Regions from separate parts of the Paenibacillus baimaensis genome, predicted to be linked through region 3. Evidence: riboswitches for the same ligand, from Rfam matches in the RefSeq annotation. Region 3 holds a riboswitch; each other region holds the start of a gene.

Region 1 (3,283 bases), on a different contig from region 3:
TTTTCAACGTGCTGCCTTATTATTCATTGATTGCTTTGGTTACTGTTATTCCTATATACAAGGTATATGGTATGCTGAAGTCAGAGAATCCTTCGGTCGCTTACCTGCCCTTGATGGGAGCTTCACTACGTGTTACAGTCCGCTGTGGGTCGATCATGATTCTGACGCTGCTGGCACATGGGATTTTTCAGTAAATTCAACCAGAGAAAGAGGCGGCTTGGATGAGCAGAGAGCACATATTAGGAGATTTTCATAACATTTTGTCTGGCAAGGATGTCTGGAAAATTGGCGGATTTCCGCTGCAGGACGGTTCCTTCTGGAATTATCGGGAGCCAAACGCTGTAGTTATCGTTCGTAATGGAATTTTATATGTACGAGCACCGCTCAGCCGCAAGCATGATCATGTGCAGTTCCTGGACAATGCGAAGCATATGTATTATTCAGTGGATGCTGTTCAGGTGCCGGAAGCAGGCGAGGTCAGCTTTGAGCTGCAAATCCGTTCGAGAACAACGGGGACAGCGGCCCACGATTTGTATGATGGTTTTGTTTCACTGAATTTGCTGGATTTTACTACAGGCGCAGCGCTTGATTTTTTTGTGGGAAATGATACTTATGCTAGCGTCTATGGAATTCTTCCTTTTCCTGGCGTCGAGGTTCCTGAGTCGGACAAAACCAGATTCTTTTGTATTTTCAAGGAAGAGACGGATTTTCAGCCGCGAGAGTTCAATACGTATCGAATTACGTATCATCGTGGAAATGACGAGGTTATTTTTGCGGTTAATGGTGTCGAAGTTCGGCGAGAACGGCAGGTGCCAATCAAGTTGAATCAATTCACGGTTGCGCTTGGAATTATGACGGAAAAGGATTTGACCCCTGAGGGCAGCGTATCGGTCCATGGCCAGACGGTTATTGCCGAGTGGACGCCAATTAAAGTGACGTATCAGGATTAAAGGCTGCTGCTTTCCTGAAGTTGCCGAAGTATTGTAATGATGTGTTTGTGTATGAGGTTGGATTCGAGATAACCCTTTGAGCCTGAACGGCTTGGAGGGTGTTTGTCATACGCATTAGTTTTTGTGGAATGATGGCTTTTGTGATAAGATGTGAGGTGAGATTTCAGTACGGACGGCTGGTTGGTTGGTCTGGGAGGAGAGACAGATGAAGGCGAAATTTGCATGTTTAGGGTTGATTTTATTGCTGATTTTGACAGGCTGTGGGGGGCCGAAGGCGGATGTGCCGATATTTATGATGTCGAGCAGTGGCATCCCAAGTGAAGTGGGCGATAAGCTGGAGGCTAGTCTGGTAGAAAAGCTTGGACAAGCACCAACGGTTAAAATACAAACAACGCCTATTTTTTCCATGGAAAAGCTGATCGTTGAAATTGCCGCTGGCGATAACGGAATCATTGTCGTACCTAAGGAGCAGTTCAAGGCGCTCGGTCAGCAGGGCGGTTATGTCAGTCTGGATGCGGTAGCCAAAGCCGAGGATTTCCCTGATGGTGTGATGGAGATCCCCGTGGATGGAAAATCCGGAGGCGTCGAGAAGCATCTCTATGGTATACCTCTGGAACAAACGAAGTGGTTGACAGATTTAAAGCTCAATGGTAAAGATCTGATTGCGTTTGTACCGGCTAATGCGAAGAAGCAGGATTTGGTCATGCAGGTTTTAAAAGTAATTGCCCAAAAATAACAACTTAATAAAGTTTGAACAGGTGCCTGTAAGCTGTCGCTTATCGGGTTAAAAGGGAAGCTGGTGCAAATCCGGCGCGGTCCCGCCACTGTAAAGGAGAAATCGTCAATCGGTTACAAACTCTCAAGTCAGGAAACCTGCCTGTTCACTGCAAAGACTGTCCCTTTCGAGGAAAAAGGAGCGTCGCGTTTGAATGATCGCAGGCTCTTCGAGCTTGGTGTAATCGTTTATTTAGCGCATGCCCCTCTTGTTTCTTTGTGAAAAGAAGCGAGAGGTTTTTCTTTTGTTGGGGGAAGCGAGGAAGGAGCTTTAAGATGAAGCTAGGGAATATAAGCAAGATGCAGCGCTACGGTTCGAAGCTGGTTGTGCTGATTGGTATGATTGTGCTGCTGATCATAGCAGGCTGCGGGAACTTAAGCGTATCACCAGGCAAGGGAGAGCTTGTTGAACCACCGAAGACGGGTACTGGCCAGGGTTTGCCTAATGGGGAGACAGCAGCAGCCCCAGCTGCTAAAGCGACAGTCTATCCGCTCAAAGTGAAGGACGCGACAGGGAAGGAATTTATTTTTGACAAAGCGCCTGCCAGACTGGTATCGATTTCTCCAAGTGAGACGGAGACGCTGTTCGCGCTCGGCTTGGGTGAGCAGGTTTATGGAGTATCGGATTTTTGCGATTATCCGGCAGAGGCTTTGAAGAAGCCGAAGATGGGCAGCATCGTCAAGCCTAATGAGGAAGCGCTGCTGGCATCGAATGCGGATCTGATTGTTACAGGCGTGTCGATGAAAATACCAGCCGTGGAGCAGCTGCGTTCGCTGAAATTGAATGTGTTCAAGGTAGATCCGAAAACTGTCGACGATGTGTTGAATAATACGCTGGTGTTCGGTCAAATTTTCAATAAGCAGGAACAGGCGGAGAAGCTGGTTGCCGAGATGAAGGCAGATCGCCAAAAGGTGACGGATGCCGTCAAGAACCTGCAACCGGAGCAGAAAAAACGCGTATTGCTTGAATTCTCACCAGGCTGGACAGTTGGTAAAGGCGAATTCATGGACGAGCTGATTACGTTATCCGGGGGTATCAATATTTATGGAGAAATGGCCGGCTATTCGCAGCTGAATGAAGAAAAGGTGATCGCCGCCAATCCGCAGATTATTTTGTACCCGAGCAATTTGATCGACGACAAATCCAAAAAAACTTTAGATCAAATTATTAAAGAACGCAGCGGCTGGGAAAAAATCGATGCCGTGAAAAACAATCGGATCGTGGGTGTCGACAAAGACTGGATCAGTCGTCCGGGGCCACGGATCACACAAGGTCTTGTTGATATTGCCAAGGGCATATACCCGGAATTGGTGAAATAAATGAAGCAAAAGCTGTTGATTTGGGGAGGGGCAGGCATGCTGCTCCTTCTTCTTGCCATTACGCTATCCTTATCGATTGGGACGGTCCAGCTCCCTCTACTGCAGGTTTGGGGGATCGTGGCTCACCAGCTTCCATGGATAGGCGACCATATATCGGTGAATTGGGAAGCTTCCTCTGAGCAGATCGTTTGGCGGGTACGGTTTCCGAGGGTGGTGCTTGGTGTATTGGTAGGTGCTTC
Region 2 (3,283 bases), on a different contig from region 3:
ATAACCAGACAATGAACATTCTCCAAATCGCGAACATAGCTCATAGCAAGCTCTGCGACGGATATGCCTTCCTCCAGTGCCAGCCTGTGAAGAGTCTCAAGCAGAATGCTCCCATCAGCTTGAATGGCCTCTGGCAGCGCATCCTTCTCCAGAAAAAACAGACCCTGCAAAAACACACTTCGAACGACTATCCATTTCCCCCTGCTGGTAAAATCATCGAGCGCGCCGCAATGAACCATTCGTCTGTCAAACAAGTTAAGAGGAAGCTGCACCATGTCAAATATATCATCCTGCACCAATCCGGCGCTGTAGGCATACTGCTCGACAGGATCGGCTCCAAACGATATGCCGGCTCTTTGAATGAAACCCTCCTTCTGCAGCTTGTGTAGTATACGGTTCACCTTGTCTCCGTATACTTGCAGCATAACAGGATCATGAATCATTAATGCAGACAAAGAATCGACCTTCAGACGGCAAATAATTCGTTCGGTCGTCTGCACCATCTGACGCTCCAGCTCCAGCTCGGAGGTGTGATGAAGATCAACCTTCAGCTTTGATGCTATAAACGGCGGTTGTTTACCTATGAAAAAGCGACCCAGCTTCAGTTCTGCATCTCCATACTCATGAGCTGTGTCATAACAATTAATACCTGTATGCTCGCAATATTCAAGTAAGGCGCTCCCATCCACAGTACCGAGGCGATTGTTAATTCCATAGCTGCCCAGTCCCAATTGTGCAGTACCCAGCATATATCGTGATAATTTCAGTCCATTGCGTTCGATATACGGTACAGCCGTGCCGATCATCGTTTTCCTCCTGTCTTGTATCTTCTTCCACCCTTGGATATAGTTTGGATTTCAACAACAGTATTATGGTCTGACCATATTATTTAAATTTTATACTCTTACCCGGCAAGTTGTCAATACAAGTTTGTCATCGTTTGTCCGAATTTTTAGACTTCGCTATCCGATTTAAATGGAGCTGCTTGTATGCACTATTAATGGTTGTACAAACCGATAATTCCAAAACCATAACGATAATGACAGCTGCAATTTTTATTTCACTTACTCGATATTTGTATTGCATAAGATATTAATATTGTTTATGATCAAGGTTGATAATTGAATATTTGTGGGAACAGGTGCTTCAGCAAGCTGAAGCTTAAAAGGGAAGTTCGGTGCAATGCCGACGCGGTCCCGCCACTGTAACGGAGAAGTCCTCAACGATAATGCCACTGATCTTAGCAAGGTTAAGATTGGGAAGGCCGTTGATGATCATGATCCCGAAGCCAGGAGACCTGCCAGTTCTGACAACACTGCTTTTACCTACGAAGGATAGGGAGGTGTTAAGGACGGCCAAAAGTTTCATACAATAAAACTATGGGCATCTTTACCTTTTTCTTGTTATAGGGTAACGATGTCTTTTTTGCATTGTATACGATGTTCCGGCTTTAACAAGGTGGCACAGGAAATACAATTATGAGAAGGAACACAGGAGGAGACAAACAAGATGTTGATTTATTTAAAGAAAACTAGTTGGTTCACATTCGTTTTGACTTTACTCATCGCATTATCCGCTTGCAGCACGGCTACAAACTCGGCTAGTTCAGGTACAGGTGCTAACAATGCCGCAGCAGGTACAAGCTCCGCGATGGCCGATCAGCAGGTGCTGAAATATGTTACCTTGAATATGCCCCGCTCGTTGGATCCAACTAATGTAGATGCACAACGAATTACGTCGGACGGGATTGCCGAGCCATTGGTCATGCTCAATGATGATGCGACCTTACGTCCATGGCTGGCCAAGTCATGGAAAAACGTAGAGCCTACCCTTTGGGAAATGGAGCTGCAGCCTAATGTGAAGTTTTGGAGCGGAGCAGTGATGGATGCGGCAGCAGTCAAAGCAGCGCTCGAACGCCATCAGAAGCTGAACAAGCGGGCTTCCTCACAGATCGGCGGCGTGGAGTTCATCGTCAAGGATGCATTGCACATTCAGTTCAAAACACCTAAGCCTGACCCGGCTTTTATTTTCAAGCTTACCGGATTTGCAATCCATAATGCGGCTGAGGCGGATCGTCTTGGCGATAAGTTTAATAAAGAAGCCGATTTAACCGGATTTATGAAACCCACGCAATTTATTCCCGGCGAGCTGCTGATTGCCGAAGCCGTTCCCACATATTGGGGCACGAAGCCGAAGCTTCAGCGTGTCGAGGCAAGGCTGGGTTCCGATGGTCAAGGTCGCCTGCTCGCTATGAAAAGCGGAGATACTGACGCCGATATGAATGTGGAGGTTGAACAACGGATTGCCTATGAAAAGGATAAAAAATTCAATGTGCTGTACCCTCCGGGCTCAACGCGCAATTTATGGCTGAACATTAAAAAGGTTCCCGCTTTTCAAGACCCCAAGGTTCGCTTGGCTATAAGCCTGGCCTTGGATCGCAAAGAGCTCATTGACGGTGTGAGCCGTGGATTTGCGGAGCCCGTGACAGGCCACTTCCCGAAGGGACTTCCGTATGCACTGGACAAAGGGCCGGAATCCGACCGTGCCAAGGCAGCGCAGCTGCTTGAAGAAGCAGGCTGGAAAGCCGGAGCAGACGGTGTTCGTACCAAGGATGGTCAAAAGCTGCAGTTCAAGCTGCTGACTTACTCGTTCTTTCAGCCAACTGCTGTAGCTTTGCAAAGCCAGTTAAAGGCTGTCGGCGTTAATATTGAAATTGCACCTGTTGAAACAACAGCTTCGAATCAGTTAATGCTTGACGGCAATTTCGAGATGGCTACCTACTGCTCCTGCGGCAGTGTAACCGGAGATATCGGAGGCCAATTGAAATCGTACTACCGGAGTGGCATTGTCAGCAATTATGGTGGATACAGCAATCCTGAGGTGGACAAGCTGATCGATCAGCTGTCAGCTGAATTTGATACCAACAAGCAAAATGAGCTGGCGAATCAAGTTCAGAAGATCGTACTGGATGAAACCGCAATCGTATATATGTATAACTCGGCAAGCTGGGGCTCGGCCTACAACAACAAGGTGAAAGGCATAGATGAGAACCTGAGAACGAAGATTGTACCGGAAATGTACATCAGCAAATGAGTATTTTCAAATATCTGCTCATTCGTATAGCGGTCACCATTCCTGTACTTCTCGGTGTCACTCTGCTCATATTTTCGTTATTACGTTTTATTCCAGGTGACCCTGCGCAGATGATTTTGCTGACGATGTTTGATCCCGGGGCAACCGTGACTGATCTGGATGTCGATGCCGCTATCCTGCGCAAGCAGCT
Region 3 (3,283 bases):
GAATCTTTCATTCGGGTGACCTTCGGTTACGTATCGATGCATAATATTTTCAATCGTGGAGACCAAATCCTCCGGCTTGATCCCTTCAGCAACCGGCTGAGCCGGGTGAACATTACGGCCTACGGTTTTACCGCCCAGGAACAAGTCGAACTTCTCCCTGCGGTAGACGATTCCGATGTCCTCGTTGACGGCACCATAGCAGGCCATTCCGCAGCCATTGAAGCCGATTCGCATTTCTTTGGGAACGCCCAGCCCACCGAGCTTCGCCTGCAGTTCCTCTGCATAAGGAATAGACTCACCCTTCTCTCCATTGCAAAAATCGCAAGCCTTTACCTGTGCGACATCGCCAATCGGAGCCAGCAAAAAGCCTTCCATCCTAAGCTTATCCGTAATCTCTGCCGGATTGTCTGTAGGCACACGCAAGATCAGTTGATGATGTGGTGTATATTCCATCGATCCCTTGTCGCCGACAACGGCTGCCAAAGTCAGCATCTGCTTCGCCGTGAACTGCTTGTTGGCCACGCCTGGGCTGACGGCCAGCTCAAAGATCGACTGCTGCCTGAACAAACCTGCGGTGACCGCAGCAGGTGCTGCAGATCGTGCTGGTTCATCTGTTGATGCAGTCACCGCAGATGGAGCCGCCAACGTGTTGGTTACTCCCACTCCATTCCTTCGATCCACAAGCTGCAGAGCCTCCATGGCCAGCAGCAGTGGATCTGAACTGACGTGGCGTTCTGCTACTGCTACAGCACTCGGCTCAACAGCAGTGGACACACCTGCCAGCTTCGGTGTACCTGTTGTTCCCGGGCCTGGCGATGCGGAGCTCGTTAACAGGGTACCTGGCTGGCGGATTGCTGCTGACGTCGACCCAACGTTCGGGATGCGCTCATCCTCCTCGTCATCCCATTCCTCATCGTCTATATCCTCAATCAGGGAGTCTCCTTCTTCTTCGGATTCCCATTCCTCATCATCGTACTCATCATTTGCTTCCTCTGGCAGCTGCTCCAGCGCCCAAGGCTCTGCTTCCTGCCGCAGCCTCTGATGCGGCCGCAGTGGCTGCACGTCGGCACCAAGCGTGTACTTGCGTTGGTAGCCACGAGGCGTAATCATCAATCCGTCATAGACCATTGTCGACGAATTGCCGATAATGACCGTAGTCAACATGCCAATATCGTGATCCAGCATATCCCGCAGATTCGTCAGTACGATATGCTGACGATCCCGATACGCGCTTTTCACAATACCGACTGGTGTTTCCGGTGAACGATACTTCAGCAGAATCCGCTGTGTCTCCACAATTTGCCGAGTACGTCTGCCGCTTCGCGGATTGTACAAGGCGATTACGAAGTCCGCCTGTCCAGCCGCTTCAACACGCCGCTCAATCAGTTCCCAAGGCGTCAAATGGTCGCTAAGACTGATCGTGCAGGAATCATGCATAATCGGAGCGCCCAGCAGTGATGCCGATGAGTTAATCGCCGAAATACCGGGAATAATCTCAACCTCCACGCCGCCCTCCGGGTGCCAACCCTTTTCCATCAGTACTTCGTACACCAGACCCGCCATTCCGTATACACCAGCGTCACCGCTCGAAATGACCGCAACCTTTTTCCCTGCTTCCGCCTGCCGCACCGCCTCTTGAGCACGGCTTACTTCCTCAGTCATACCCGTTCTTACAATTTGCTGATCGCTCAGCAAACCGCTGATTAAGTCTACGTAGGTGTTGTAACCGATGATTACATCGCTCTCCTGGAGCGCTTCACGAGCCCGTTTCGTTATATGTTCAAAGCTGCCGGGTCCAAAACCGACAATCAGCAATTTCCCTGCCACAAGCTGCACATCCTTTCCCTATCCACATCGATAAAATGACAACAAAAAAAGCACTTCCAATGTGTTAGAAATGCTGTTGCATCACATACATACAGGGTATCGACAATAGGCTCTCTGCCCTTTACCTCTGTAAGTAAGCCAGTCTCTAACACTTGCCTAAATCCACGTAGGTTAACAGTGTTGTTTAAACAGGCAGGTTTCCTGACTCAGAACATCGTGCCCGATTCCTTCCCAAAGCACTAATACTGCTTCAGTGGATCCATCTTTCAGGCATTTGCCAATCTCGATTAGCGTTCTCTACAGTGGCGGGTCCGTGCCGGATTTTAACCGGCTTCCCTTTTAAGCGAATGAGATTTCTCAGCACTCGCACCTATTCTATCACGTATACAATTGTCTAGTTTCATCATATCACCCGTAAGGAAGCTTTGTCTAATGATATCATTAATGGATAGTGGCTGAATTTCAACAAATAAATAAAAGCTGGCTATTGACTTGATACAAAACGTATCGTATTATTCATTTATAGATACTTGTTACAAAACGTGTCAAAGATGTGAGTATGAAAATTTTTGAATACTTATTAAGTAGGATATTAAGCAAATTCCACTTTTATACTAATTATGATAGGGCGTGGCAATATTGGTATTACAGCGAACAGGACTGCTGTACGTGATGTTATCGTTGCTTTGTATTGGGATTCTGGCAGCCGGTATTATGACGGATTCCTTGCTCATTATATTGATTGCGATAGCATTAACTTACGGGTTGTTCCTCTCTCTTCGATATCCTTTTATTCCTCTTGTGGCTTACTCGGTGGCAATTCCTTTCGAGGATATTCTTAGGGTGGGGGGGATTTTTAATACTTTGACCAAGGGGTTCGGCCTTCTTTTTGCAGCTGTATATCTGATTACCCATTTCCGCCAAATCAAGTTTAATCTCATACCGGCCGTTTGGTGGGTATGGTTGGTATGGAACATAGCCAGCATCCTCTGGACGCCTGATGCTTTCTTCGCCGCAGTATGGTTCAGCGTTGCAACTTATGTGCAATTGTTCTTTATGTTGGTGTTGATGGTCAATTTACTACATCAAAACCCGAAACGGATCCCCATTCTATTAGCCTTTTACAGTATTGCCACAACAATTACTTCATTATATAGCATCGTGAATTTCATGCAAGGCGCTGATCTGACAGAGGGTACACGTACCGGCGCCTTCGAGGAACAAAGCGTTGCCCATTTTGCCGCCATGATTATTCCCGGCCTGCTGTACCTTATCCACTGTGTATTGCACAGCAAATCAATTTTACTCAGGGTTGGGTTAATTCCGATTGCCCTGATTCAAATCACAGCCGTCATTCTCTCTGGTACGCGCAGCGCCTGGATGGGATTAGCTGCCGCTCTACTGTTTATGCTGCTCGCTAATTTTAACTGGAAAAAGGCAGTCGCCGTCATTCTGG

Evidence for each region. Region 3 has a riboswitch for cobalamin ahead of cobJ (precorrin-3B C(17)-methyltransferase). Riboswitches for the same ligand answer to the same signal wherever they lie in the genome.
Region 1: it holds a riboswitch for cobalamin, as region 3 does, so the genes downstream of both, OB236_RS29515 (ABC transporter substrate-binding protein) here and cobJ (precorrin-3B C(17)-methyltransferase) in region 3, are expected to answer to the same signal.
Region 2: it holds a riboswitch for cobalamin, as region 3 does, so the genes downstream of both, OB236_RS17020 (ABC transporter substrate-binding protein) here and cobJ (precorrin-3B C(17)-methyltransferase) in region 3, are expected to answer to the same signal.

Annotation. Positions count from the first base shown of each region.
Region 1 covers NZ_JAOQIO010000103.1:26,907-30,189, forward strand. Annotated here, with positions in the region: gene OB236_RS29500 (prenyltransferase) at 1-194, shown strand, start outside; gene OB236_RS29505 (DUF6081 family protein) at 222-950, shown strand; gene OB236_RS29510 (hypothetical protein) at 1,156-1,686, shown strand; cobalamin riboswitch at 1,690-1,845, shown strand; gene OB236_RS29515 (ABC transporter substrate-binding protein) at 2,001-3,044, shown strand; gene OB236_RS29520 (FecCD family ABC transporter permease) at 3,045-3,283, shown strand, end outside.
Region 2 covers NZ_JAOQIO010000069.1:29,659-32,941, reverse strand. Annotated here, with positions in the region: gene OB236_RS17025 (aldo/keto reductase) at 1-806, opposite strand, end outside; cobalamin riboswitch at 1,123-1,319, shown strand; gene OB236_RS17020 (ABC transporter substrate-binding protein) at 1,510-3,093, shown strand; gene nikB (nickel ABC transporter permease) at 3,090-3,283, shown strand, end outside.
Region 3 covers NZ_JAOQIO010000077.1:262,829-266,111, reverse strand. Annotated here, with positions in the region: gene cobJ (precorrin-3B C(17)-methyltransferase) at 1-1,827, opposite strand, end outside; cobalamin riboswitch at 2,002-2,216, opposite strand; gene OB236_RS19045 (O-antigen ligase family protein) at 2,467-3,283, shown strand, end outside.